3 regions of the Nitratireductor kimnyeongensis genome follow, and region 3 is predicted to be linked to each of the others. Evidence: predicted binding sites of a transcription regulator. Region 3 holds the regulator's gene; each other region holds the start of a gene.
The links. The regulator PhoB, encoded in region 3, activates phosphate uptake and scavenging genes when phosphate is short. The targets are predictions, from matches to a motif close to TGTCATNNANCTGTCAT.
Positions count from the first base shown of each region.

Region 1: a site for PhoB is predicted at 3,513-3,529, ahead of phnF (phosphonate metabolism transcriptional regulator PhnF). Genes of this name have one in related genera too.
Region 2: a site for PhoB is predicted at 4,043-4,059, ahead of KW403_RS01920 (BtaA family protein). Genes of this name have one in related genera too.

Region 1 is NZ_CP078143.1:2,251,920-2,261,570, reverse strand. Features, by position in the region: gene KW403_RS10780 (ABC transporter permease) at 1-1,330, opposite strand, end outside; gene KW403_RS10775 (ABC transporter substrate-binding protein) at 1,379-2,617, opposite strand; gene phnF (phosphonate metabolism transcriptional regulator PhnF) at 2,726-3,469, opposite strand; gene phnG (phosphonate C-P lyase system protein PhnG) at 3,608-4,075, shown strand; gene phnH (phosphonate C-P lyase system protein PhnH) at 4,075-4,683, shown strand; gene KW403_RS10755 (carbon-phosphorus lyase complex subunit) at 4,687-5,793, shown strand; gene KW403_RS10750 (hypothetical protein) at 5,796-5,963, opposite strand; gene KW403_RS10745 (alpha-D-ribose 1-methylphosphonate 5-phosphate C-P-lyase PhnJ) at 6,032-6,907, shown strand; gene phnK (phosphonate C-P lyase system protein PhnK) at 7,101-7,877, shown strand; gene phnL (phosphonate C-P lyase system protein PhnL) at 7,880-8,587, shown strand; gene KW403_RS10730 (DapH/DapD/GlmU-related protein) at 8,584-9,198, shown strand; gene KW403_RS10725 ((2Fe-2S)-binding protein) at 9,490-9,651, shown strand, end outside.
Region 2 is NZ_CP078143.1:413,061-422,711, forward strand. Features, by position in the region: gene KW403_RS01910 (TRAP transporter substrate-binding protein) at 1-106, opposite strand, end outside; gene KW403_RS01915 (hydantoinase B/oxoprolinase family protein) at 266-3,892, shown strand; gene KW403_RS01920 (BtaA family protein) at 4,093-5,337, shown strand; gene KW403_RS01925 (class I SAM-dependent methyltransferase) at 5,340-6,017, shown strand; gene KW403_RS01930 (serine hydrolase domain-containing protein) at 6,156-7,553, opposite strand; gene KW403_RS01935 (glycoside hydrolase family 25 protein) at 7,682-8,482, shown strand; gene KW403_RS01940 (lytic murein transglycosylase) at 8,526-9,651, shown strand, end outside.
Region 3 is NZ_CP078143.1:1,317,661-1,327,311, forward strand. Features, by position in the region: gene KW403_RS06195 (Dps family protein) at 1-170, opposite strand, end outside; gene KW403_RS06200 (hypothetical protein) at 216-410, opposite strand; gene KW403_RS06205 (hypothetical protein) at 500-925, opposite strand; gene KW403_RS06210 (ElaB/YgaM/YqjD family protein) at 950-1,288, opposite strand; gene KW403_RS06215 (AI-2E family transporter) at 1,430-2,623, shown strand; gene KW403_RS06220 (Crp/Fnr family transcriptional regulator) at 2,553-3,302, opposite strand; gene KW403_RS06225 (response regulator) at 3,470-3,841, shown strand; gene KW403_RS06230 (sigma-70 family RNA polymerase sigma factor) at 3,838-4,389, opposite strand; gene KW403_RS06235 (NepR family anti-sigma factor) at 4,395-4,601, opposite strand; gene KW403_RS06240 (response regulator) at 4,805-5,599, shown strand; gene KW403_RS06245 (DUF1328 domain-containing protein) at 5,726-5,893, shown strand; gene KW403_RS06250 (hypothetical protein) at 5,983-6,309, shown strand; gene phoB (phosphate regulon transcriptional regulator PhoB) at 6,370-7,056, opposite strand; gene phoU (phosphate signaling complex protein PhoU) at 7,094-7,804, opposite strand; gene pstB (phosphate ABC transporter ATP-binding protein PstB) at 7,827-8,642, opposite strand; gene pstA (phosphate ABC transporter permease PstA) at 8,656-9,651, opposite strand, start outside.

The sequences.
Region 1 (9,651 bases), 930 kb from region 3:
CCCTGAGGCTGAGCCAGGCATAGGGCAGGACAAAGACGAGATGAACGAAGACAAGGGCGATCCACGTCGCCTCAATCCCGACAAGGATGAAGAAAAGCTGGAGTCCGAAGAGGAATGCCACCTGCGGCACGAGAAGTGGCAGGTAGAGCACGGTCAACGCACCGCGCCCTGCCGATCTGGAGGTTTCATCCTCACGCGCAAAACACAGAACCGCGATAACCACGGCAATGAGTGTCGAGACGACAGCCACCGAGAGTGTGGTTGCCAACGGATCCATCAGATTGGGAAGGACACGCTTCCAGTTGCGAACTTCAAAGCGCGCGGGCAGGAGGTCGGGATACTGCCAGAGCCCGGCAACAGACCAGAGCGCAAGCGCCGCCATGCCAATGAAGATCGCCCCTGCGGAAACGAGCATCACGACCAATACGCCTATTCGCAGCGCGCTGTCGCTCCGATACCGTCGCCCCGCGCAGGCAAGACGCTCGCGAAGGAACGCGCCGAACTTCTCCAGTCCCATCCAGATCACGATTGCAGTCGCCGTGACGCCCAGTTGTAGAACGGCTCCAGCCGAAGCGAGGAACCGCATGGAAAGGTCGGGATCGTTCATCCAGCGCACCAGCCGAACCGCCAGTGGCGCCGGTGTGGTCGGCCCCAGGATGGTGGCCACATCGACCACCGAGGTGGCGAAGGCGATGACGGCGAAGACCGGAAGCCGGATCTGCGGGTAGATGGAGGGCCAAAGGCCGAAAACAAAGCCGGAAATGCGCCCATACCCCATCGAAGCAATCAGTGCGCGCGTGCGGGCCGGCTTTACCAGCGGCAGCGCTGCGAGAGTGACCAGCAGCAGAAACGGTATTTCCTTCACGATCAGCCCCGTCATCATGGAAAGGCCCATCGGATCATGCACGATCAGGAGATCGGGCGGGCGCTCCCAGCCGGTCAGTTCCGGTGAGATCAGCCGCGCGATCATGCCCGACGGCGCAATCAGAAAAGCGAGCGCGAATGCTGCGCCGGCATGCGGTACGGACAGCAGCGGCGAAATCAGATGCTGCATGCGCATGAAAATTCGCGTGCCACCCCAGGCCGCTGTAAAGAGCATCACCGAAACAATCGAGAAAGCTGCTGTAACGAGCCCCACCACCAGGCTCATCACCGCCGACGAGAGGATCGCCGGCTCTGCAAGAAGCTGCCTGAATGGTGCCAATTCGAACATCGTGCCGCCCAGTGCCGGCAGATAACCAAAGGCCGGCAACAGAGTGCCCGCCAGTCCGAACACAACCGGCACTGTGAGAAGTACAATGGCGAGAATGGGGCCGAGACGGGTCAGCATGGATTCGAAGACCTGAAGCCTGGCCGGGACAACGGCCCGGCAACCAAGCTAATTGCCAACTCCATAGCGACGCTTCCACTCGGTTTCGATATGTTCCAGCCAACTTGGATGCGGCTCGTCCAGCGCAGGACCAAGTTCGTCAGGACGCAGCGTGGCAACACCAAGGTCTATGGCATCGAACCGGGCGCGATCTTCTGCCTCGAGCTTGTCAATTGCAAGGACCGTAGGGTCGCCCCAGATGGCCGGGTCCTGCTTGCGCGCCTGCGCCTCTGGCGACAACAGGAAATTGGCTGTCACCAGCGCTCCCGCTTTTGCAGACGCATTATAGGGAATGGTCAGAAAATGCGTGTTGGACAAAGTGCCTTCGGGAAAGGTGAAGGAACGCACCGTTTCGGGCAGCTCACCATTGGCTATCGCATTGGAGGCTTCGGCGGGGTTGAAGGCGAAGATGATGTCGAGCTCCGCATCCGCCAGAAGCTGTTTCATCGCCGGGTAGTTTTGGGGATAAGCGCGGCCTGATCGCCACATGACCGGGTTCAACGCATCAAGATAATCGAACAGCGGCTTTGTGACGTCCGCGAAGGAATCTTCCTCCACCGGCCTGAGCAATACTTCAGGGTCTTCGACCGTCTCGGCAAGCACCTGCTTGAGGAATGAAGACCCTATGAAATCCGGAGGCTGCGGATAGGAAAATCGACCAGGATTCTCTTTCGCCCATGCCAGCAGACCATCTGCATCCTGTGGCAAGGTGCTCACTTCCGTGCGTTCGGAATCATAGAAGAACACGAGTTTCGCCATGCCCCAGGGGCTTTCCAGCCCTTCCACCGGCACCGTGAAATCCGTACGTATCGTCGGTTTGTTCTCGACGTCCACATAGGCCCAATTGGGAAGTTTTTCCGCCCAGCCGGGCGACAAAATCAGCCCCTGTCGCTTCATGGCGGCAAAATTCTCGCCATTGATCCAGATCAGGTCGACCGTACCTTCTTCATCACGCCCGGCCGCCTTTTCTGCCACCACGGTGGCCACGGCGCTGGCCGTGTCTTCCAATTTCACGTGTTTGAGCGTGACGCCGTAGCGATCCTTCAGCGCAGCGCCGGCCCACTCGATATAGGCGTTGATGTTCTGCGATCCGCCCCAGGCATTGAAATAGACGGTTTCGCCACGCGCATCTTCCAGTACAGATGGCCAATCCTCAGGATTGAGCGTTTGCGTATCCGCGCTTGCCACGACCGAACCAAGCGCCAACATGGATGCCGATAGAAAAAACGCCCGCACGTGCCACCTCATTGCGATCTTCATTGGAATGGGCCGATAGAGCACACCGTCGAATGGCAACGCAACGCAATCCATATCGCGCCTCGGTCACTTCACGGTGAGGTGGAGGTGAAGTCGACCTCAGCTGCAATCCACCTTGCCGGCGCCGGGAATGTGCAGTTCGATCCGGTCAGCCGCAAAGCGTGTCTCGGAAGATTGAACGGGGCAGCCATCCGTATCAACATTGACGGCGTTGGTGACAATGACGATGGCTCCAGGAGATAAATTGAGATCCCTGAGATCCCCCGCATCGGCGTGCCGAGCCGTTACCGTGGTGGAAGAACGCAGGTAATCTGCCAGTCCCAACTCTCTGAACGACGCGGTGATCGAACGTGTGCGCTGGAAGACCTCGGCCATGCCCTGAAAACGATCGGCGTCAAACCAGCTCCTTGCTCGAGACACGGGCCGCCCATCGACCAGAGACCGCGTTTCCAGCCGGATCACCGCCGCTCCGGGCGCGAGGGCGAGCGCCCTTGAAACCTCTGACGATGCCTTCTCGATTGCATGATCGAGGAGCTCTGCCCGCAGACCGCGCGACTGCCCGGCCAACCCTTCGGAGAACCGCGTTCGATTGCGGATCGGATAAGCCAGTCTTTTTCGTCCCTCCACGAAGGTTCCCCGCCCCTGCTCGGCTCTGAGAACGCCCTCCTGCACCAAAGCCGCAATGGCGGTGCGCACCGTGTGACGATTGACACCGAAACGCGCGGCAAGGGCCATTTCGGGTGGCATCCTGCCGTCGCTGCCGAGCACGCCTTCGCCGATCTCTCGCCGCATCCGGTCGGCGATCTGCCGCCAGAGCGCGATGCCGCTGCGCCGCTCGATCATAGGATCACTTGCCTGTGTCAAGAACTGTTCTCCCCAGCGGAAATGTCATCAACACGTCATGGAAACCCGCTAGGCAGAAAACATAATATGTTTAGTTGTCTAGAGCAATAGACAAATTTGAACGATAAGGATGAAACCATGGTTTCACGACAGGACAGGCGGGCGGCAAGCGAACAAAGGCGCGAGGCGATGGCCGTGCTCGCAATAGCGAACAAGGATGATCTGATCAGCCTTTGGGAAAAGGCCGGATTGCCCGATGATGCAAGGACATTGCGCGGACCGGAAACCGGCCTCGTGACGGTGCGCGGTCGAATGGGCGGTGGGGGCGCCGCCTTCAACTTCGGTGAGGCCAGCGTGACGCGCGCAACGGTCAAACTGCCAAGTGGAGAAGTAGGTCACGCCTACGCGCTTGGCCGCGAGAAATCGAAAGTACGGGTCGCTGCGCTCATCGACGCGTTGCGTCAGAAGCCGGGCCTGCAGGAGGAGATAGAACGCAAGATCCTCGCGCCGTTGCGCGCAAGCCAAACCGCAGCCGATTCCCTGCGACGTTCCGAAACCGCCGCCACCAAAGTCGATTTCTTCACAATGGTTCGGGGAGAGGACTAATGCTTGATTCCATCGCCATCGAAGGCGGCTTCCAGGATCCCGTGTTCGACGCTCAGACGATTTTCCGCGTGATCATGCAGGCCATGGCAGAGCCCGGCACGGTTCACCAGAATATTGCGCTGTCCAAACCACCCGCACCGCTGACGCCCGAGGCCGCTGCAGTCGCGATCGCGCTCTGCGACCAGGACACCCCGTTGTGGCTTGATCCGTCACTTGCCGCCGAAGACGCCGTTCGGGCATGGCTTGCATTCCACACGGGGGCTCCGCTCGCAAACACGCCAGCCGACGCGCATTTTGCCTTTTCCGCCGATCCGGAACACCTGATGGGGTTGGAGAACTTCGCGCAAGGTTCACAGGAATATCCCGACCGCTCGGCGACACTGGTTCTTCAAGTGAATGATCTTTCGGGCGGCGAGGAACTTGTCCTGAAGGGACCGGGGATAGAGAGCGAGGCGCGCCTTGCACCACATCCCTTGCCCCGACACTTCGTCCGCCAGTGGATGCAGAACCATGCCCGGTTCCCGCGTGGTGTCGATGTCATCCTCGTCAGCCGCGAGGGTCTCGCCGCCCTGCCTCGCTCCACCCGCATCACCAGCCAGGAGGCCTGAACCATGTATGTAGCCGTCAAGGGCGGCGAAGCCGCCATCCAGAACGCGCACCGGCTCCTGGCCGACCGACGCCGAGGTGACCGCAACCTGCCTGCCGTCACACTCGAACAGATCGCCAGCCAGCTTTCGCTTGCGGTCGACCGCGTCATGTCCGAGGGCTCGCTTTACGACACGGGTCTTGCTGCCCTTGCCGTCAAGCAGGCGCGTGGAGATATGATCGAGGCGATATTTCTTCTCCGGGCCTATCGCACGACTCTGCCGCGTTTCGGTTATACGCGCCCCGTGGACACGGCGGCCATGCTGGTGGAGCGGCGCGTCTCCGCCACCTACAAGGATCTGCCCGGCGGACAGCTCCTCGGCCCCACCTTCGACTACACGCACCGTTTGCTCGACCCGGAACTGGCCGAAGACGTCGAGCCGGACACCCCTGAAGCGCGCATCGAGGATGAAGAAGCCATGCCGCGCGTGTCCGACATTCTCGCCAATGAAGGTCTGATCGAGGACGACGGCTCTCTGCCGGAAGACCGGGAACCGGGCGACATCACCCGCGAGCCACCGGAGTTCCCAATGGAGCGCGATCAGCGTCTTCAGGCCTTGTCGCGTGGCGACGAAGGATTCCTCCTTGCGCTCGGCTATTCCACCCAGCGCGGCTATGGCCGCAACCACCCCTTCGCCGGCGAGATCCGCATCGGCGAGGTGGAGGTGGAGATCGACGTGCCGGAACTCGATTTCCCACTGACGCTCGGTCGTATCCGCGTCACCGAATGCCAGATGGTCAACCAGTTCAAGGGGTCGAAGAAGGTGCCGCCGCAGTTCACCCGCGGCTACGGGCTTGTGTTCGGCCAGTCGGAGCGCAAGGCCATGGCCATGTCGCTGTGCGACCGGGCGCTGCGCGCGGGCGAACTGGACGAAGACATCACCGCACCAGCGCAGGACGAGGAGTTCGTCATTTCGCATTGCGACAACGTGCAGGCGACCGGCTTCGTCGAGCATCTGAAGCTGCCGCACTATGTGGATTTTCAAGCCGAGCTTGGCCTCGTCCGCCAGATGCGTCGTGAATATGAAGAGGGTCAGAAGGACAAGGCCGCCATGCCGGAGGCCGCCGAATGACCTCAGTCGCCACCGCAATCGCCGCCAGACCCGCCGTCGTAGCCACCGGGGATATGGTCGTCATTGCCGGTTCTGTCCGTATGCGCGGCGCGCCAGATCAGGATGGCAAAGCCGATGCAAAGAGCGACGATTCCGAGACTTTCGATCGTTTTGATGTTCGGCATATCCATTCGGAAGCTCCATCAAAGGCTGTGACCAGCCCTACACCAAAACCCCTAACAGAACATTGGGGCCTGTGATGAACGAGATTGCCCAGTACAACTTTGCCTATCTGGACGAACAGACCAAGCGCATGATCCGCCGCGCGATCCTCAAGGCGATCGCCATTCCCGGCTATCAGGTGCCCTTCGCCAGCCGCGAAATGCCGATGCCCTATGGCTGGGGCACGGGCGGCGTACAGGTGACCGCATCAATCATCGGGACGAATGATGTGCTCAAGGTCATCGATCAAGGCGCCGACGACACCACCAACGCGGTCTCCATTCGTGCCTTCTTTCAACGAGTGGCCAAGGTTGCCGTGACCACGCACACGAGCGATGCAACCATCATCCAGACGCGCCATCGCATTCCAGAAGAACCATTGAAATCAGGGCAGGTGCTTGTCTACCAGGTGCCGATCCCCGAACCTTTGCGCTTTCTCGAACCGCGCGAGACTGAAACACGCAAGATGCATGCGCTTGAGGAATATGGCCTCATGCATGTGAAGCTTTATGAAGACATCGCCCAACACGGTCACATCGCCACAACCTTCGCCTATCCGGTGAAGGTCGAGGGACGCTATGTGATGGATCCCTCGCCGACACCGAAATTCGACAATCCGAAAATGCACATGTCGGCAGCGCTCCAGCTGTTCGGTGCGGGCCGCGAAAAACGCATCTACGCCGTGCCGCCCTATACACGGGTCGAAAGCCTCGATTTCGAGGATCATCCCTTTGAGATCCAGACATTCGATGAACCCTGCGCGCTGTGTGGTGGCACGAATGTCTATCTCGACGAAGTGGTGCTCGATGATCGCGGCGGGCGCATGTTCGTCTGTTCCGACACCGACAATTGCGAGGCGCGCCGCGCGGAAGGCCATCGCGGGCATCTGTCCGGCGAAGAGGCGGCGACATGAGAATCGACAGCGCATCTATGACAGCGCCGCGCAACGCCCCTCACCCTCACCCTCTCCCCGCCAGCGGGAAGAGGCGGGCCTTGATGTTGGCGCCTGGATCGCAGCCATCCTCCTTCTCCCCGCTCGCGGGGAGAAGGTGCCGGCAGGCGGATGAGGGACTGCGCAAACTTTTGAAAATTCGCGGAGAAATCCAATGACCGACGAACCGCTGCTTCGCGTTCGCTCCATCTCGAAATTTTACGGCAACCGTATCGGCTGCAACGACATCTCCTTCGACCTGTGGCCGGGTGAGGTTCTGGCTGTGGTGGGTGAATCCGGCTCCGGCAAGACCACCCTCCTGAACTGCCTCTCGACACGCCTCCTGCCCACGTCCGGCACCGTGTCCTACCGCATGCGCGACGGGGCCTTCCACGATCTCTACCGCATGAGCGAGGCCGAACGCCGCTTCCTGATGCGCACCGACTGGGGCTTCGTTCACCAGAACCCCGCGGATGGGCTGCGCATGACGGTCTCAGCCGGCGCGAATGTCGGCGAGCGGCTGATGGCGGTGGGCGAGCGGCACTATGGCAATATCCGCGCCACCGCCACCGATTGGCTGGGCCGTGTGGAAATCTCGGAGGATCGCATCGACGACCAGCCGCGCGCCTTCTCCGGCGGCATGCGCCAGCGCCTGCAGATCGCCCGCAACCTCGTCACCGGCCCGCGCCTCGTCTTCATGGATGAGCCGACCGGCGGTCTCGACGTGTCGGTGCAGGCCCGCCTGCTCGATCTCCTGCGCGGCCTCGTTCACGAGCTTGGCTTGTCGGCCATCGTCGTTACCCACGACCTTGCGGTCGCCCGTCTGCTCTCCCACCGCATGATTGTCATGAAAGACGGTCATGTGGTCGAAAGCGGCCTGACCGACCGGGTGCTCGACGATCCGCAGGCGCCCTACACCCAGCTTCTCGTTTCCTCCATTCTGCAGGTGTGATCATGGCAACGCCCCTCGTCGTCTCCGAAGTCTGCAAGAGTTTCACCATGCACCTCCAGGGTGGCATCCGCCTGCCCGTGGTGGCTGATGTTTCGTTTTCGCTAGCAGCCGGCGAATGCGCCGTTCTTGGCGGCCCGTCCGGCGCCGGTAAAAGCTCCATTCTCAAGATGATCTATGGCAGCTACGCCATCGACAGCGGCCAGGTGATCGTGACCCATGAGGGCAATCTGGTGAACCTCGCCACCGCCGATCCGCGCACCGTCATCGCCATCCGCCGCGACACAATCGGCTATGTCAGCCAGTTCCTGCGCGCCGTGCCCCGCGTTTCAGCCCGCGATGTGGTGGCCGAGCCGCTGATTGCGCGCGGTGAAGCGCTTGAGAAGGCTCGCGCCAAGGCCGAACACCTGTTGAAACGCCTCAACCTGCCAGAACGCCTGTGGGATCTGCCGCCCGCGACCTTCTCCGGCGGCGAGCAGCAGCGCGTGAACATCGCCCGCGGCTTCATCACCGATCATCCGGTCCTGCTTCTCGACGAGCCAACCGCCTCGCTCGACAAGGCCAACCGCGAGATCGTCATCGACATGATTGATGAGAAGAAGAAGGCGGGCGTGGCACTGCTCGGCATCTTCCACGACCAGGATGTGCGCGATGTGGTTGCCGACCGCATTATCGATGTCACCGATTTTGCACCGCACAGGAAAGCGGCATGAGGCAGCTCTCGGAGAAACCCTGTGTTCACCCGACCGCAGAGGTAAGTGGTTCGACGCTTGGCCGCTATACGGAAGTGGCCGAGCGCACGCGCCTTCATGAAACGGTGCTTGGCGACTATTCCTATGTGATGCAGGATTGCAGCGCCTGGCGTGCACAGATCGGCAAGTTCTCCAACATCGCAGCCGCCGTGCGGATCAATGCCACGAACCACCCCACCTGGCGCCCCACGCTGCATCACTTCACCTATCGCTCCGCCGACTATTGGCCGGATGCCGAACATGACAGCGAATTCTTCGGCTGGCGGCGGGACAACATGGTCAGGATCGGCCATGATACCTGGCTCGGTCACGGCTCCACCATTTTGCCCGGCGTCACCGTCGGCGATGGGGCGGTAATCGGCGCCGGTGCAGTCGTCTCGAAGGATGTCGCGCCTTACACGATTGTCGGCGGCGTTCCCGCCCGCCCCATCCGCGATCGTTTCGACCGAAGAACCGCCGAACGCTACCAAGCGCTTGCCTGGTGGGACTGGAGCCATGATCGCCTGCGTGATGCCCTAAGCGATTTTCGAACACTTGAAGCGGAAGCGTTTCTTGAGAAGCACGAGGCCTGAGCCCGCGCCATCTGGTCGCAACATTCCCTGAATATAATCGTCATGTTTTTATTGACAGGATCGAGGACCTGCGGTTTCTATGATCCTGCATCCGCGCGATGCGTCCATGATGTCTGGGCCTTTACCCCTTTCGATCGCAGGACGTCTGTCGTTGCCCATTGAGCTGTGTGCCGTCTGTTCTGACGGACACGTTTTTGTTCGCTGGGCGCCTTTTCCGACAAACTCCGGCACAAGGTTTTGGCTCTGCATCGGGGCTCGACCTTGCAAAGCCACGGAGTTTCCGACGTCGCCATGCTCGTCTGCCAATGCAACATGATTACCCAGAAAGAGCTCGAGGAGACGATCGTCTCTATGCTCGACGAGGATCCCTGGCAGCTTGTTGTGCCGGCGAAGGTCTACCACACCATGTCCAAGCGCGGCCGCTGCTGTGGGTGCTTTCCGAATGTCGTGGAA
Region 2 (9,651 bases), 900 kb from region 3:
TGGTATCGCCATAGGGGACAGGCATGTCCCATTTGGTCTGGGCGGATGCTGTCGTGGCAAAGCCGAGCGCAGCGACGGCCAGTGCAAATTTCATGGAATGATGCATATCAAGTCTCCCATTGTGAAGCGCAATGGAGGCGTTTCCATGCCTTTCTCATTGCAATGCGAACAACGTGTCACACTCAGAGAATATGTCAATAAATTGTTGACGTTTTATTCGAGACATGTTTCTCCTGCTCCGTAGGATAATGCGAAGGAAGCAATGATGACAGAAGGCAAATGGGATTTTTGGATCGACCGCGGCGGTACTTTCACCGACGTCATCGGCCGCGACCCCAAAGGCGGGCTGCACGCCCGCAAGCTGCTTTCTGAAAATCCGGAAGCCTATGCCGATGCCGGCATTCAAGGCATTCGCGATCATCTTGGTGTCAACAAGGGCGAAGCCATGCCCTCGCACCTGATCGGCGATGTGAAAATGGGCACGACCGTGGCCACCAATGCGCTTCTGGAGCGCAAGGGCGACCGCGTGGCGCTTCTCATCACCAAGGGCTTTCGCGATGCGCTGAAAATCGCCTATCAGGCGCGGCCGGACATCTTCGCGAAGGAAATCATTCTTCCCGAACAACTCTATGAGCGCGTGATCGAGGTGCCGGAGCGCCGCCGCGTCGACGGCGCGGTGGAAACGGAACTCGACCTTGCCACCGTGAAGGGCGAGATCGAGGCGGCGAAGGCTGACGGCATCGATGCGGTGGCCATCGTCTTCATGCATGCATGGAAGTATCCAGAACATGAGAAAGCGGCTGCAAGCCTTTGCCGCGAATCCGGTTTCTCACAGGTTTCCGTGAGCCACGAGACCTCGCCGCTGATCAAGCTGGTGGGGCGCGGCGACACCACGGTGGTGGATGCCTATCTCTCGCCCATCCTGTCACGTTATGTGAACCGCGTGGCGGCGGAACTGGGCGTCGACGAGAATGGCGAAGGGCCGGGCCTCAAATTCATGATGTCGTCGGGCGGACTGACGGCAGCCGACAAGTTTCAGGGCAAGGACGCTATCCTTTCAGGGCCCGCTGGGGGCGTGGTCGGCATGGTGGAGACTGCGCGGCTTGCCGGTTTCGACAAGGTGATCGGCTTCGACATGGGCGGCACCTCGACGGATGTCGCCCATTATGACGGCGACTATGAACGTGCCTTCGACACGGAAGTGGCGGGCGTGCGCATTCGCGCGCCGATGATGCGCATTCACACCGTGGCCGCCGGGGGTGGCTCGGTGCTGCATTTCGAGGACAACCGGCTCAAGGTCGGTCCGGATTCGGCAGGCGCGAATCCCGGCCCCGCCTGCTATCGCCGTGGCGGGCCGCTGGCCGTGACCGATGCCAATGTGATGCTCGGCAAACTTCAGCCTGATTTCTTCCCGGCTATTTTTGGCCCCGAGCAGAACGAGCCGCTTGATGTGGACGCCGTGCGCGCACGTTTTACCGCGCTTGCCGAAAAGCTCGGCGACGGGCGTCCGGCCGAAGCGGTTGCCGAAGGTTTTGTCACCATTGCCGTGGAAAACATGGCCAATGCAGTGAAGAAGATTTCCGTGCAGCGCGGCTATGATGTGACGGGCTATCTGCTGAACTGTTTCGGCGGCGCGGGCGGCCAGCATGCCTGCCTCGTGGCCGATGCGCTTGGCATGGAGGCAGTGCTGATCCATCCGATGTCGGGCCTGCTTTCGGCGTATGGCATCGGCCTTGCGACCGTGTTCGCCTCACGCCAGCAAGCGCTGATGCAGCCATTCTCGGAGAGCGCGCTGGGTGCCATCGAAGCGCTGTCGGAGTCGCTGCGCGAAGAGGTGCGTGCAGAACTTGCCGATCAGGGCATCACCGGCGACAAGGTGGTCTGGGCGACCAAGCTGGAAATCCGCTACGAGGGCACCGACACCACGCTGCCCATCGCCTTCGATGGCACGCTTGAGACCGCCAGGGCCGCCTTCGAGGCAGCGCACAAGGCGCAGTTCGGCTTCGTCTATGACGACAAGCCGATGGTGGTGGAAGCCGTCAGCGTCGAGGGACTGGACGCGGGCGATGGACGCCCGGTGGAGCAGGAGCAGGCGACCAGCGACGCCACGCCCGCCCCCGGCGAGACGCGCGCGATCTTCTGCGATGGCGCATGGCACGATGCCGGCATCTACCGCCGCGAGACGCTGTCACGCGGCGCGAAGGTCAACGGCCCTGCCCTCATCATCGAGACCAACCAGACGGTTGTCGTGGAGCCCGGCTGGCAGGCTGAGATCACCGCGCTCGACCACATTCTGATGCGCCGCGTGGAAAAGAAGGCCCGCATGGCCGCACTCGGCACCAAGGCCGATCCGGTGATGCTGGAGGTCTTCAACAACCTGTTCATGTCGATCGCCGAGCAGATGGGCGTGACGCTGCAGAACACCGCCTACTCAGTGAACATCAAGGAGCGGCTCGACTTTTCCTGCGCGGTCTTCGACCAGAATGGCGCGCTGGTGGCCAACGCCCCGCACATGCCGGTGCATCTGGGCTCCATGGACCGTTCGGTGGAAACCGTCATTCGTCTGAACAAGGGCAATATCCGCCCCGGCGACGTGTTCGCGCTGAACGCGCCCTATAATGGCGGCACGCATCTGCCCGACATCACGGTGGTCACGCCCGTGTTCGATGACAGGGGCGAGAACATCCTGTTCTACACCGCCTCGCGCGGCCACCATGCCGATGTCGGCGGCACAGCACCTGGCTCCATGACGCCGCTGGCGACCACGGTGGATGAGGAAGGCGTTCTGTTTGACAATTTCCGCCTCGTCAAAGACGGCAGGTTCCGCGAAGAGGAGCTGCACACGCTTCTGACCGACCACCCCTATCCGGCGCGCAACCCGCACCAGAACATTGCCGATCTGAAGGCGCAGATCGCCGCCAACGAAAAGGGCGTGGCGGAATTGCGCAAAATGATCGACCAGTTCGGTCTGGACGTGGTGCAGGCCTATATGGGCCATGTGCAGGACAATGCGGCGGAAGCCGTGCGCCGCGTGCTGGAACGCCTGCCGGATGCGTCGGAATATGAATATCCGACCGACACGGGCCAGGTGATCAAGGTGAGGATCACCGTCGACCGCGAAAAGCGCGAGGCAACCGTCGACTTCACCGGCACGTCAAACGTTCAGAAGAACAATTTCAACGCGCCCGAACCGGTGACCCGCGCAGCCGTGCTCTATGCCTTCCGCGTGATGGTGGAAGGGCAGATCCCGATGAATGCGGGCTGCCTCAGGCCAATCAACATCGTGATCCCGGAAGACTGCATGCTGCGCCCCTCCTATCCGGCGGCGGTCGTGGCCGGCAATGTGGAGACGTCCCAGCACGTCACCAATGCGCTGTTCGGTGCGATGAAGGCCATCGCCAACAGCCAGGGCACGATGAACAACCTGACCTTCGGCAATGAAGAGTATCAGTATTACGAGACCATCTGCTCCGGCTCGCCGGCCGGTCGCATGAATGACGGTCGCGGCTTCGATGGCGCGTCGGGCGTGCATGTGCACATGACCAATTCGCGCCTGACGGACCCGGAAATCCTTGAATTGCGCTTCCCGGTTCTGCTGGAGGACTTCCACATTCGCGACGGTTCGGGCGGCAAGGGAAAGTGGCGGGCCGGCGACGGCACTCGCCGCACCATCCGCTTTCTAGAGACGATGGAATGCGCCATCCTCTCCTCCCACCGCACGCAGCCACCGCGCGGCGTGGAAGGTGGTGGTGATGGCGAGATGGGCAGGACCGAGGTGCGCCGCAGGGACGGTCATGTCGAAACACTGAAGGGCTGCGATCAGACGGTGATCGAGACGGGTGAAGCGGTAATTGTCACCACGCCCACCGCCGGTGGGTTCGGCAAGGTGTAGAGCGTCCAGGATCAACGGGCGGAAGAAAACACTCTCCGCCGATATTGTCCTTGGCCCGGTTCGGGTCAAGGGTTCCTGAGCGGGTAACGCGGATCGTAAACGCCGCATTTCACAGCCCCGTCACACTCGGTCACTCAGCGTTCACGCGCCTGTCATGGAAGCGCAGTAGCCCCTCAATAAAAGATTGAGGGGAGAGACCCATGACAGATCTTTCAGCCGGTACCGGCCTTTCCACCCGCCGCCATCTCGGCAAGGCGGTCTATCAGAACAGGGCCACCACGCGCGCCGGCCTTTCCGAACGCCTCTTCGCTCTCCTTTTTTCAGGCCTCGTCTATCCGCAGATCTGGGAAGACCCGGAGGTGGACATGGCGGCCATGGAACTCGACGAAAGCCACCGTGTCGTCACCATCGCCTCGGGTGGCTGCAATGTGCTGGCCTATCTCACCCGCCAGCCGGCGAAGATTGACGCCGTGGATCTGAACGCTGCGCATGTGGCGCTCAACCGGCTGAAGCTCACCGCTTTCAAGACATTGCCAAGCCATGGCGATCTATTGCGGTTTTTCGGCACCACCAACCAGCGTTCCAACACGAAAGCCTATGAGCGTTTCATAGCGCCCGCGCTCGATGCCCAGTCGCGCCGTCATTGGGAGAAGCGTGGACCGCTCGGCCGCCGCCGCATCGATGCCTTTTCGAAAAATTTCTACCGCAAGGGCCTGCTGGGCTTCTTCATCGCCACCGGACATTCATTTGCCAAGCTTTATGGCGTCAATCCCGCCGACATCATGAAATCGCGCTCAATCCGTGATCAGCGCATTTTTTTCGAAGAGCAGTTGCGGCCCCTCTTCGACCGCAAACTCATCCGATGGGCGACCTCGCGGAAAGCCTCACTCTTCGGCCTTGGCATCCCGCCGGCACAATACGATTCGTTAATCACCGCCGGCGATGGCACGATGGCGGAAGTGCTCTCCAGCCGCCTCGAAAAGCTCGCATGTCACTTCCCCCTCAAGGAAAATTACTTCGCCTGGCAGGCCTTCGCGCGCCATTACCCGACGCAGGGCGAAGCCGCCCTGCCCGCCTATCTGGAACGCCGCAACTTCGAGACAATCCGCGCAGCTGCAGACAACGTGACCGTGCATCACGCCAACCTGATGGATGTGCTGGGTAAAAAGCCGGCACAGAGCGTCGACCGCTATGTGTTGCTCGACGCCCAGGACTGGATGAACGATGATCAGCTCAACGCGCTGTGGAGCGAGATAACCCGCACGGCAGCGCCCGGCGCGCGGGTCATTTTCCGCACAGCCGCAGCACCGAGCCTGCTGACGGGCCGCGTACACGATCACATTCTGAACCAGTGGCACTATGAGAAAATCCGCTCGCGCGAACTTTCAGCCAATGATCGCTCGGCGATCTATGGCGGCTTCCACCTCTATGTGAAGGCGGCCTGAAAATGGCCATGCCGCAGGCCGCAGGCCACGCCAGCCTGATGGACGGCGTCTATCGCCGCCAGCGCCATATCTATGATCTGACGCGCAAATATTATCTGCTTGGGCGCGACGGGCTGATCGGCGGGCTGAACGTGCCGGAAGGCGGCGCGGTACTGGAGCTGGGCTGTGGAACGGGGCGCAATCTGGCGCTCGTATCGGACCATTTTCCGAAGGCGCGTCTTTTCGGCCTCGACATCTCGCGGGAGATGCTTTCGACCGCGAGGCGGCGAATGGAGCGCGAGAACATCGACGCCCGACTGGCTGAGGCCGATGCCTCGTCCTTCGACGCCGAGGCGTTGTTCGGGCAGGCCCGCTTCGAGCGAGTTTTCATTTCCTATGCACTGTCGATGATCCCGCCGTGGCGCGAGACCATTGCAGCCGGCCTCGACTGCGTTGCGCCGGGCGGCTCGTTGCACATCGTGGATTTCGGCCGGCAGGAACGGCTGCCCGGCTGGTTCCGCTCCGGCCTTCGGCGCTGGCTGTTAGCGTTCCACGTAATCCCGCGTGATTCACTGCGTGAAGCACTGGAATCGGAATGCGAGAAACGGGGTGCAAGCCTGCGTTTCGACTCGTCTTTTCGCGGTTACGCCGTGCGGGCGATTGTGGAACTGCCTGCGGTGAATGACACCCGATTGCAGTGAAGTTGTGCGTGGTTCGACAAGCTCACCATGAGGGAGGTGGAGCTTCGCGATGAAGACCGGTTCCACGCCCTTGCTCACCAGTTGCGCAGCCAATCCCATCCCTCATGGTGAGCTTGTCGAACCACGCACCACTCCACCCTACTCCATCTTCCCCGGAAGTTTCGCCAGAGCCTCGATCAGCGCCTGTGGCTTGTAGCCGAGGCGTGAGGGTGTGAGCCCCATGCGCACAACCACCATGCGCAGCGAGGGGATGACCGTGATGGTCTGGCCATCATGGCCGAGCATCCAGAATGCATCAGAAGGCAGGTCGAAACCCTCGTCTTCCGGTACGCCGCGCGGTGTATTGGCGCGCGGGCCGTGCAGCCAGACATGACGGCCATATTCACCTCCCGAAGCTTCGGTGGGGGTCCGCATCCAACGCACCCAGCCTTCGGGCAGAATGCGTTCGCCCTTCCACACGCCATCCTGAAGGAGAAGCTGGCCGAACTTCGCCCAGTCACGCGCAGATGCATAAAGGTTTGAGGACCCGACATAAGTGCCACGCGTATCGGTCTCGAAGACGGCGCTGTCCATGCCGAGCGGACCGAACAGGGCCTCATAGGGCCAGGCCAGCGCATCCTGGGGCGCGCTGAACGTGTCCTGCCACACACGCGACAGGAGAACGCTCGTGCCGCTCGAATAGTTGAAAACCTCGCCGACCGGGCTTTCAAGCTTCTGGTCAGCCGCGAAGGCCGGCATGTCCGAGGCGAGATAGAGCATGCGCGTGACATCGCTCACATCGCCATAATCCTCGTTGAAGTAGAGACCGCTCTCCATGGCGAGAAGATCGGCAACGGTGATCTGCGATCGTTCGTCATCCGCCCATTCGGGGAACAGATTGCTGTCCTCGACAGACAGGCGGCCAGCCTTGACGCGGGTGCCGATGAGGACGGCGGTAACGGTTTTGGTCATGGACCAGCCGATCAGGGGCTGCGTGTAATGGGCGACGTCCTCGCCAAAGCGCTCGCCAATGATGCGGCCATCCTGAACGACGACCACGGCGCGCATGCCGGGGCCGGTGAGCGCGGGATCACCAAGCAGTTTGGCCACCAGCTCATGCCCCTTTACGTCGATGCGCGGGCCATCCGGCCACAGATCCGTTCCCTGAGGCGAAGGCTCCTGCCTGTCGAAACGGGCGCCCAGTGCCGCGTCCACATCGCCATCGGCCACGGCGGCGCAGCCGGTCGCACCGCGATAGACGGCAAGCCCCCCGCCAAAAACACCGAAGAGGCCGGTGTGAACCGTCGCGTCTGACGGCTCGACCCGCACGCGCATGAGCTTCAGGAGCGGGTGACCCGGCGCCTGAACATCCTGCTCAAGCACGGTCTGCGGGTCGCGGCCCGCTACAAAGACATTCGAGCAGATGATTTTGGCAGCGTAATTAGAACCAACGCGGATAAGAGCGGGGGGAGCAAGATACAGCCACAAAGCCCCCCCGGTGAGCACGATCAAAATGAGACTGAGGAGCCACTTGAGAAGCCTGAACATCAGCCGCATTCGCACTTCCAGTTCTTGATTTCGCCTCGCTGCCGGGCCTGCCGTGGTGACTGGGCTGTCATCTTCGCCTATTCCTGTGAGCGACGCTCAATTTCGCTGATTCGCATCCGGGGGAGCCTCTGCACATCATGCGTCGTTTGATCATGGCCAGTCTATCCGTCTTGCTCGTCGGCTGCTCCACGGTCGACTATGATTTTTCCGATATTGCTCCCAAGGTGCAAACACCCGCTTCAACCAGCCATGGCCTGCGGTTTGGCGACACCGACCCGCATGAATGGAAAGGTCGGGCGCCCTGGCACTATGCGATCCATGGCACTGATGTGGCCAAATATCAGGCTGAAATTGATTGGAATAAGGTCGCGCGCAACAACATCTCTTTCGCTTTTATCAAAGCGACAGAAGGCGGCGACCGGGTGGATGACTTTTTCACGCGCAACTGGCGCGAGGCCAAGGCCGCCGGTGTTCCTCGCGGCGCCTATCACTTCTTCTACTTCTGCCGGCCGGCCATCGAACAAGCCCGCTGGTTTATCCGCAACGTGCCGCGGGATGCCTCAGCACTCCCACCCGTGCTCGACATGGAGTGGAACCCTTTCTCGCCAACCTGCACGACCCGCCCGCCAGCGGAGAAAGTGCGCGCAGAGATGCGGATTTTCCTCGATACGGTGGAACGGCATTACGGCAAGCGACCCATTATCTACACATCGATCGATTTCTTTGACGACAACGGTCTCAGCCGTTTCAAAGGCTATCCCTTCTGGTTACGCTCGGTGGCCGGACACCCGGACGACAAATATGGAAACCATCCATGGGTCTTCTGGCAATACACCGGTACCGGTGTCATTCCCGGCATAGAGGGTAAAGCCGACATCAACGTGTTTAACGGCAATGCGACAGCCTGGAAAAACTGGCTGAAGGCCAACGCCAGATGACAACACGAAGCGCCCACGGCGTGCGTTTCCAAGGAGAGTAGACATGCGCAGTAAAACCATTTTGCTCGGAGCGCTCTTTGTCTTCGGCCTCACCGGCAACGCCCTGGCGCAACAGTGTGGTGGTGATTTCAACGCCTGGCGAGAAGGTGTGCGTCAGGACGCTGCCTCAGACGGAGTTAGCGAGCGCGGGCTCTCCGCGCTGAACGGCGCGCGCATCGACCAGAAAGTTCTGGAGCGCGATCGGGCACAGGGTGTCTTCAACCAGACGTTTGCGGAATTCGCCAACCGCATGATCAATGATTATCGCCTGAAAAACGGTGCGGCCAATCTGCAGAAATATGCAGACATCTTTGCACGGGCAGAGAACGAGTTCGGCGTACCGGGGCCGGTGATCGCCTCCTTCTGGGCGCTGGAGACGGATTTCGGCGCCGTGCAGGGCGACTTCTCGACCCTCAACGCGCTCGCCACGCTGGCGCATGACTGCCGCCGTCCGGAAATCTTCCGCCCGCAGCTCATCGCGCTTCTGCACCTGATCGATCAGGGCTGGGTGCCCGCTGACGTAACCGGTGCTTGGGCGGGCGAAATCGGCCAGATGCAAATGTTGCCGTCCGACTATTACACCAAGGGTGTTGACGGCGATGGCGACGGCAAAGTTGACCTTAAGGGCAGCTCTCCCGACGCAATTTTGACTGCAGCCAAAAACCTTCAGTCCCTCGGCTGGAAACCCGGTCAGCCATGGATGGAAGAAGTGCGCGTGCCCGACCAGATGGCTTGGGAGAAAACCGGCCGCGTCAACAAACTGCCCCGTTCGGAATGGGCGGCGATGGGTGTGACGCGCCGCGACGGAAGCCCCCTACCATCCGACGGAATGCCGACAGGACTGGTGCTTCCGATGGGGCACAAGGGTCTAGCCTTCCTCGTCTATGACAATTACGATATTTATCTAGAGTGGAACCAGTCGCTCATCTACACCCTGACGGCGGCACATCTGGCCGCACGTCTTGCCGGTGCGCCCCGTTTCGACGTGGGATCGCCTGAACAGGGCCTGGCGCCAGAGACGATGAAACAGCTGCAGACCAAGCTTGCCGCACGCGGCCATGATGTGGGCAAGATCGACGGCATTCTGGGGGCCGGAACACGCGAAGCCGTGCGCCAGGAGCAACTGCGCC
Region 3 (9,651 bases):
GGCCCCACGACATTCCAGTGGTAAATATGCGTCTTGATCAAGAGGCGGTAGGTATCAACGAGAATTTCCGAAAGACCGGCGGAAATTTCCTTCCTGTCAGCGGCAGACAGGCCGATGTCCATCTTTTCGGCGTGGGTTTTCGGTTTGAGAACTTCGGCGGCATCACTCATGGAATACTCCTGTGTTTAACGTAGTTTGGCGAACACCCGGCCGGGTCAGCTCGCTGGTTCATCCTGTGCGGCCGGCATTTCTATGGCCTGCTGATCATCCAGCATCAGGCCGTAAACTTCGACGCCCCACCAGACCAGGGCAGCCAGCAGCAGGCCGAACACCAGCACCATCAGCACTGGAAAGCCACGACGCCCCTGGCGGGCATCCTGCGGCGTTGTCTTTCTGTTGGTTTCGGGCATGATCACTGCTCCTGTTTCTGTGCCTCATTCAATGCCGAGGTCAGAAGAGAGTTCCATCAAAATCCAGGAACAGCGCTGCGTCTGCCTCTCTAATGGTTGTCCGGGTCTTGACCGGAATTCTCGCGAAAGATCGCGTATCCCAGGACCGCCAGAACCGGCAAAGCTATGGTTCCAAGCCGCCCTGTTCGCGAAAGAACCGAGGGCAACAAGGTCAGGGCTGCCGTGCCGGCGAGCACACCTGCATCGGAAACGCGACGGCGGCGCGCACGGCGGACCTGAATCCGGGTCCACACCTTCAAACTGACGAGGACGACGAGCGCCATGGCCACAAAGGCGATACCAAAGCCAAGTGACGCCTCGAGCACACCCCATTCCCGCGAAGCCGCGATGAACCCGGCCAACACCAGGAAGCCGAGCCCGAAAAGGCCAAGCAGTGCCGCCAGCGCATAGAAACCGGTTGCGACTTTCATGCGCTTGAACACACTCGAGAACTCTCCGGCCGCGAGTGAAGTCAACAGCCTTGCCATCATGGCGAAGACCTAACGGCGGGTGGCGAGAGCGATGAGAAATCCTGCCCCCACAGCCAGCGCAAGCGAGGTGAACGGCCGCTCACGCACTGTGCGAGCCAGTTCCTGCTCAAGCTCCTGTGTACTGTCCTTCACGCTGTTCAAGGCCGCCTCACCCTGCCCCCGCAACTGCTCAATGCGTTCTCCGGCCGCCTTGCGCGCTGCCTCGCCAGACTGACCACCCATGTCCTTGAGATGGCTGACCAACTGCGCCATGTCGGTGCGCAGCTGCTGAATATCTTTTTCCAGATCGCCGGTCGTTACCGCATCGTTGTTCTGGGCTCGTGCGGATTTCGCGGTGGTCGTTGCCATGTAAAATCTCCCATATCTGGCGCCATGTTTCGGGCAGGGTTCACTCACAGCCCAACGCAAAACCTTCAACGAAGTTCCCTCATCGAAGGAACCATTTGGCTTCCGACGCGCTTTTCAGTGAAACTCTCGGCGGAAAACTGGATGGATCAAAAGTCTCTGGACACATCGCGCAAACGCTCGCACATCATGACTCTCGAGATGGCGCTGACCTATGGCGCTCAGAGCTCCGTTCTGCTCCTGGGTCTGATGGCGCTGATTGTCGCGCTGCACTTCGGGCGCTTCCTGTTGGCACCGATGTCGCTCGCTATTTTCATTGGCTTGATGCTTGGGCCCATTGCCAACCGCCTTGAGCGAATGGGCATTTGGCCAGCCGTCTCGGCTGTGGCAGTGGTGCTTATCTTCATCGGTCTTGTCAGCGGGTTCCTGACAGCCATCGCAGCCCCGCTAACTGCCTGGGCCGACCGACTGCCCCAGATATGGAACGAATTGCAGTTGCAGCTTTCGAGCTTGAGGCAGCCTCTCGGCACAATCAAGGAGCTGCAGGAACAGATCCGGTCCGTCACAGGGGGCTCCAGCGTGACAGTCGCCGTGCAGGAAGACACCACCGTGGAAAATGTCGCAGTCCTTGCGCCATCACTGCTGGCTCAATTGCTGATTTTCTTTGCCAGCCTCTATTTCTTCGTGGCCACACGGCACGAGACGCGGGCGGCAATTTTGCGCCTCTGTTTTAATCGTCGTTTGCGCTGGCGGGTCGCGCACATTTTCCGGGACGTTGAGAATGCGGTCTCGGATTATCTTCTGTCGATTACAATCATCAATATTGGCCTGGGCCTCGCTGTGAGCATCGCTCTTTGGCTGCTCGGGGTTCCCTCCCCGGCGCTTTGGGGAGCAATGGCTACATTGCTGAACTTCGTGATCTATATCGGCCCTGCGGTCATGGCCTGCGTGCTGCTGGCTGTCGGGCTCGCCACTTTTGATACGTTGACAGCGAGCTTTCTGCCGCCTCTCACCTATCTGGCACTGAACGCGACCGAGGCGCAGTTCGTCACGCCGACCGTGATCGGTCGCCGGATGACGCTAAACCCCTTCATCGTTTTCCTTGCAATTGCCTTCTGGCTCTGGATGTGGGGGCCTATCGGAGGTTTCATTGCCATCCCAGCGCTGCTGACACTTTATGCAATAGCCGGCAACATCATTCCAGGCATCGAGCCTCCCGCGCCCACAAAATCGCGTTCGTCCACGCCCTCCCATGAACCTCGGAGGCCTATAGAAAAGGCCGCTTCGCCACTTTCTCAGCCGTCCAGTCCGCCAGTTCGGCCAAGGCCTCCGGATTGAGTATCCGGCAGCCTCCATCTTCCCATTTGAGAAATCCCCGTTCGGCGAGGCGCGCAATAGTCTTGTTGGTATGGACAAGCGACAGCCCGAGCGTGTCAGCCACGTGCTGCTGCGTAAGCGAAACAGTACCGTTGCCGATCAGGCCACATTGCCGGCTACGCTCAAGAATGAACATCAACAGGTAAGCGACCTTCTCCAGCGCAGTGCGACGACCGACCGTAAGAAGGTTGTCGTCCAGCATGCATTCCTCTCGGGAAGCGATCCAAGTGATGTCATAAGCGAGCTCGGGAAACTCCCGATAGAGAGAAAAGAGCTCCGCTTTCTCAAACACACACAACACCATGCTCGACAGCGCCTCGACCGAGTGTTTCATCTCGCCGAGCAGGTTTCCCTGCAATCCGACAAGGTCCCCCGGCATCACATAATTGACGATCTGCCGGCGGCCGTCTTCAAGCAGTTTGTATCGAAAGCCCCACCCGGAAAGAACGGTGTAGAGGTGTGGATTGTGCGCGCCCTCGACCAAGACGGTCGCGCCCTTTTTCACCGCGAGGTCACCCTTCTTGAAGCGGCCGATAAAATCCAGTTCACCCTGCTCGAAATCACGAAAAAGATCACGCTTCCTCAAGGGGCATTTTTCACACGGTAGACTGGCGTGAGCGCGTTCTTGTTCTTTGGTCACAGGTTGCCTCGATCCGCGGATCCGGAAGCACGTCCGCCGATCCCCTCAGCTTCTTTGGTAGCATGTCTTTTTTTAATGACAAGTCAGTCAACTAATGAGATTTCAGGAGAAAATATCACTGGTTTCGGAAGGATGCCCGTTTGAAAAAAAGCCTTGATGGGGCCCGAGTGCTTCTGGTTGAAGACGAAGCGCTGATTGCCATGAGCATTGAAGAGCTCTGCAAGGAACACGGCGCAGAGGACGTCGTGACCGTCACTTCATTCAACGCGCTCAATCCGGACATCCTAGAATCCGGGCGGATTTCGACGGCGATCCTCGACATCAAAATTTCCGACAATTGGACAAACGAATTCGCCCAGCTGCTGCAAAGCCGGCAAATCCCGTTCATTTTCGCTACCGGCTACGCCGCCAACCATCAGGTCTTCGAGACCTTCAACGGCGTAACCGTGGTGGAAAAGCCATATAAGGACAGCGACCTGATCCAAGCTTTGGCGCAGGCGATCGGCTCATCGTGTCAGAATGGTACCCGCTCGGATTAAGCGGTGAAGACGGAGTTCGTTATCTGGGCCGAGATTGCATCCGGACCGAAATCGTTCTCGCCCGTGATTTCCAGGATTTCCTGCAGACGGGCGCGTGCACGGCTGACCCGGCTCTTGATCGTTCCGACCGCACAGTCACAGATCTCCGCAGCCTCTTCGTAAGAGAAGCCTGAGGCACCGATCAGAATGATCGCCTCACGCTGATCCTCAGGCAGTTGCTCCAGCGCCCGGCGAAAATCCTTGAGATCAACCGAACCTTCCTGAGCCGGGTGGACAGACAAACGCCCCGTGATGGCACCGTCGCTATCTTCCACCTCGCGCTTCCGCTTTCGCATCTGAGAGTAGAATTCGTTGCGCAGGATCGTAAAAAGCCACGCCTTCAGATTGGTGCCCGGCTGGTAGCTCGCCTGCTTGTCCCAAGCTTTGACGAGCGCCTCCTGAACCAGATCATCGGCCCGGTCAGCGTTCTTCGAAAGTGAGACCGCAAACGCGCGAAGGCTGGGTACGGTGGCCAGAAGATCATCACGAAAGCCAGGATATACACTCATTGACATCAATCCTTGCTTCCGGTCGTTTCAGAGCTGCTCTTCTGTTCCAACTGGCTGAGAAGATCGCTGAACCGGTCCGGAATATCTTCCGCTATCAAATCGTCATAGTACTGCCTGAGCTTGCGCCCGATCTCCGAGTTTGCGCCAAGAGGATCGCTGTCCTTCCCGCGCTTCTCCTGACCCCGTTGGGTATTGGGTTTGCCGTAATTCATGCCCTGTCTTTGTCCATATAGTCTTGTCTCCCAATGAAGCGGACGCACTGAAATGGCCCGCACCACCACTCTTCCATACGGAATAGAACGCTGCTGAGCAGAAAACGTTCCCTCCTTATGGAACATTTTCGCGGAACGAGCGTTTCCCATGACATAAATATTCTTTGTTCGCATTGCCATATTACGAGGGAGACCTGAAATCCATGACCTTGTCAGCGCGTATCGCACCGCACCTTCCATATCTGCGGCGCTTTTCCAGAGCTGTGTCCGGCTCTCAAACGAGCGGTGACGCCCTGGTGGCCGCGGCGCTTGAGGCGCTGATCGCCGACACGAGCATTTTCCCCGAGGCATCGACAGACAAGATCGCGCTCTTCAGGCTTTTCACATCGCTCTTTGAGACACTCGATGTGCGTATCCCCGAAAGTGCGCCGACATCCGCTTGGGAACAACGCGCTTCCAGCAATCTGTCGTCACTCGCACCCCGCCCACGGCAGGCTTTCCTTTTGGTAGCCGTCGAGAACTTCCGCCCGGAAGAAGCGGCGGAAATTCTGGAAACCGACATGAAGGGCATCAATGCGATGCTGCATGAGGCCAGCGAGGAAATTTCCCGCCAGGTGGCCACCGACATCCTGATTATCGAAGATGAGCCGTTGATCGCGATGGATATCGAGGAAATGGTCGAAAGCCTTGGTCATCGTGTCGTCGGCAACGCCCGAACGCACAAGCAAGCGGTCGAGATGTTTGCTAAAACGCAGCCGAAAATGGTGCTGGCAGACATTCAGCTTGCCGACGGGAGTTCGGGCCTCGACGCCGTGAATGAGATTCTTGAAGGAGCGACGGTCCCTGTAATCTTCATCACGGCTTTCCCGGAGCGACTTCTGACAGGCGAGCGCCCTGAACCAACCTTCCTCGTCACGAAGCCTTTCAGTCCGGAAATGGTCAAGGCACTCATCAGCCAAGCGCTTTTCTTCGACCACCAGGCTCGTGCGGCTGCCTGAGCAGCACAGCGCTTTTCTGATGAAAAAGGCCGCCTTCTGGCGGCCTTTTTGTTTGCCGGACTTCTTTCTCCGGGAACCAATCTTCGCGGATAACGTTTAAATCGCATAACTAAACGGAGAGACAGAATGCTTTACTGGGCCCTTATATTTCTCGTCGTCGCTCTTGTCGCCGGCGCCCTTGGTTTTGGCGGTATTGCAGGCGCTTCAGCAGGTATCGCGCAAATCCTGTTCTACATCTTTCTGGCCCTTCTCGCGATTTCCCTGATCATGGGACTGCTGAGAGGCCGCCGTTAAACGAGTACAGAAAACGTAAACATACGCGGCACCAACGATGCGGACCTTCCATGGCTTCCGCATCAGGAAAACAGTGAAAGGAGAACGCCATGGAACACATCGCTGGGCTTCTTCTGGTTGTCGGTTGTTCCGGCAACATGGCTGAATGCCGCGAACTTCCCGCCCCTGCTCCGATCTATGAAACCTTCGAGGAGTGCGAGGCCGAGAAGCCGGTTTCCCTGCGTGAGCTTGAAGGTGAAGCGCCGCGGGTGATTGCAACGTGCGTCTTTGTGGATCCTGCACTCGTCTATGATGACGCAGTGCTGGAATGGGACATCACCAAAGATGGACAGCTCACGGCCTCACTGGAGCCGGTTACCAGCTTCGCTGTCGCTCACAACGGGCATGCGCGTCAGAAGAATATCTTCACCGAGTGATCAGACTGCAACTTCAACGAAACCCCGGCAATTTGCCGGGGTTTTCCATGTCAGCCTGCCTCAGGCTTCTCGTATGGCGTAACCTGCGCCGCGAATGGTCCGGATCACATCGGGAAGCCGGCCCTGGTTCACGGCTTTGCGCAATCGGCCCACATGGACATCGACGGTGCGTTCGTCGATATAAATCGTCTCACCCCAGACATTGTCGAGCAGCTGGCTGCGCGAAAATACCCGTCCGGGATGCTGCATCATGAATTCCAGCAGGCGAAACTCGGTCGGCCCGAGCCGGATCTCATTCTTGCGCCGGTAGACGCGATGCGATTCCCGGTCGAGCACGATATCACCCACAGAGAGCACCGTTGAAAGCACCTCAGGCTTGGCTCTGCGCAGAAGCGCCCGCACACGCGCAACGAACTCCGGGGTCGAGAACGGCTTCACCAGATAATCGTCGGCGCCAGTGGATAGCCCGCGAACGCGGTCGCTCTCCTCTCCGCGAGCGGTGAGCATGATGATCGGCAGACGCTCGGTTTCAGGGCGCATGCGCAGCCGGCGGCACAGTTCGATGCCTGATACAGCCGGAACCATCCAGTCCAGCACGAGCAGATCGGGTACATTCTCCTGCAGGCGCACCTCGGCTTCGTCGCCGCGCGAAATCATCTCGACCTGATAACCCTCGGCCTCCAGATTGTATTTCAGCAAGACGCAAAGCGGTTCGTCGTCTTCAACGACCATGACCTTGGGGGCAATCATGGAAGGCATTCTCCTAAAGCATTGCTACGGCCGTCTAGGCATCCGCATCGACCGTCATCTGTGTTTCGTCTAGCTTCGGCCGCTGGACCGGAAGCTGTTCCCCCGTCACCACATAATAGGCATTCTCAGCGATATTCGTTACGTGATCGCCAATGCGCTCCAGATTCTTCGCGCAGAAGAGAAGATGCGTACAGGACGTGATATTCCGCGGATCTTCCATCATATAGGTCAACAATTCGCGGAACACCGACGTGTACTGAATGTCGATTTTCTCATCGTCGTCACGCAACTGGATCAGCGCCTTGGCGTCGCGCTTGACGTAGTGTTCGACCACAGCATCGACCTGTCGCAGCACCAGACCTGCCATCGCATCGATTGAATGAGCAAGCGTGCGCGGCGTGGCGCTCTGACCCACGGCACTGACGCGCTTGGCGATGTTCTTCGCAAGATCACCGATACGTTCCAGATCCGCGGCCATGCGTATGGCGCCGACAACGCTGCGCAGATCCTGTGCCATTGGCTGGCGCTTGGCGATCAGCGTGATGGCACGCTCGTCGAGATCACGCTGCTTGGCATCCATGATCGTGTCATCGGAGATGACGCGCTGCGCAAGTGCGGTATCGGAATGAAGAAGGGCATTGGTGGAGGCGCGGGTCATCGCACCGGAGAGATCGCCCATATCGCGAATGAGGCGGTCGATCTCACCGAGTTCCTCATCGAAGGAGCTGACTGTGTGCTCACCCATGATCTGGTTCCTTATCTGTGCGTCAACCGAAGCGACCGGTGATGTAATCCTGGGTGCGCTTGTCATCCGGATTGGTGAACATCTTGTCCGTCGGACCTTCCTCGACAAGGTTGCCCAGATGGAACATGGCCGTGCGCTGCGAAACGCGCGCCGCCTGCTGCATGGAGTGCGTCACGATGACAATAGTGTAGTTCTCGCGCAACTCGTCGATCAGTTCCTCGACCTTGGCAGTGGCAATGGGATCGAGAGCCGAGCAGGGCTCGTCCATCAAGATAACCTCGGGCGACACCGCGATGGCGCGCGCAATGCATAAGCGCTGCTGCTGGCCACCGGAGAGACCCGTTCCAGCCTCATGCAAACGGTCTTTCACCTCGTTGAAGAGACCGGCTTTCTGCAGGCTGGACTCGACCACCTCATCCAACGCGCTCTTGGAGGAAACAAGGCCATGAATGCGCGGCCCATAAGCAATGTTCTCGTAGATCGATTTGGGAAACGGGTTGGGCTTCTGGAACACCATGCCAACGCGAGCGCGCAGTTCCACCACATCGACTTTCGGGTCGTAAATGTCCTGCCCGTCCAGCGCGATCTCACCTTCCACCCGGCAAATATCGATCGTATCGTTCATGCGATTGAGGCAGCGCAGGAAAGTGGATTTGCCGCAGCCCGAAGGACCGATCAGTGCCGTGACCTGCTTTTGTCTTACGTCGAGATCGACATCGAAGAGCGCCTGCTTCTCGCCGTAGAAAACCCGGACCTTGGTCCCGCGCATCTTCACCGGCAACTCTTCTGTCCTGTTCTGCACCGCTTCTTCCACGGCCGCGTCCGTCAACATGTTCATATCTCCTACTCCGTTACCAGCGGCGTTCGAAACGCTTGCGCAAGACGACCGCAACGGCGTTCATCAAAACCAGGAAGCCCAAAAGGATAAGGATAGCCGCGGAGGTCTTCTGCTGGAAGGCAGGCTCCGGGAAATCCGCCCACATGAAAATCTGCACCGGCAACACGGTGGCCGGCGATGTGAAACCGCCCGGAATATCCACGATGAAGGCGACCATGCCGATCATCAGAAGCGGGGCCGTCTCGCCAAGCGCCTGTGCCATGCCAATGATGGTCCCCGTCAGGATGCCCGGCATGGCAAGCGGCAGGACGTGGTGGAAGACGGTCTGGATCTTGGACGCGCCCACTCCAAGCGCGGCCTCACGGATCGATGGCGGCACCGCGCGAAGCGCTGCACGCGACGCGATGATGATTGTCGGCAAGGTCATCAGCGCCAGAACCATGCCACCAACCAGCGGGGCCGACCGAGGCAGGTTGAACCAGTTCAGGAAGACGGCGAGACCGAGCAGACCAAAGACAATGGATGGTACGGCCGCCAGATTGTTGATGTTCACCTCGATGAAACCGGTCAGACGGTTCTTCGGTGCGAATTCTTCCAGATAAATGGCAGCGGAAACGCCGATGGGGAAAGAGAGCGCCAAGGTAACCAGCATCGTCAGGGCCGAGCCGACAACGGCGCCCCAGATGCCCGCCATTTCCGCTTCGCGGCTGGCGCCGCCAAACAGGAACTGCGTGTTCCAGGCGCTCGCCGTGCGTCCATCGGCCTCGAGCTGATCCACCCACACGATCTCCCGGTCGGAAATCTTGCGCTGCCCTTCCGGGGTGGCGATGACCCGCAGGCGGACGGGTCCGCCAGCCTCTGCCACCACCGGGGAAAGGATCGAACCGCGCGCAACCACACCGGTGTCGCCCGGCTCCACAGCGGTCAGCTTCACGGCGCCATCGCCAAGATAGGCTATGATTGATGAAGCACCCGTCGTCAGCCGCAGGGCGCCCGCATCCTCTTCAAC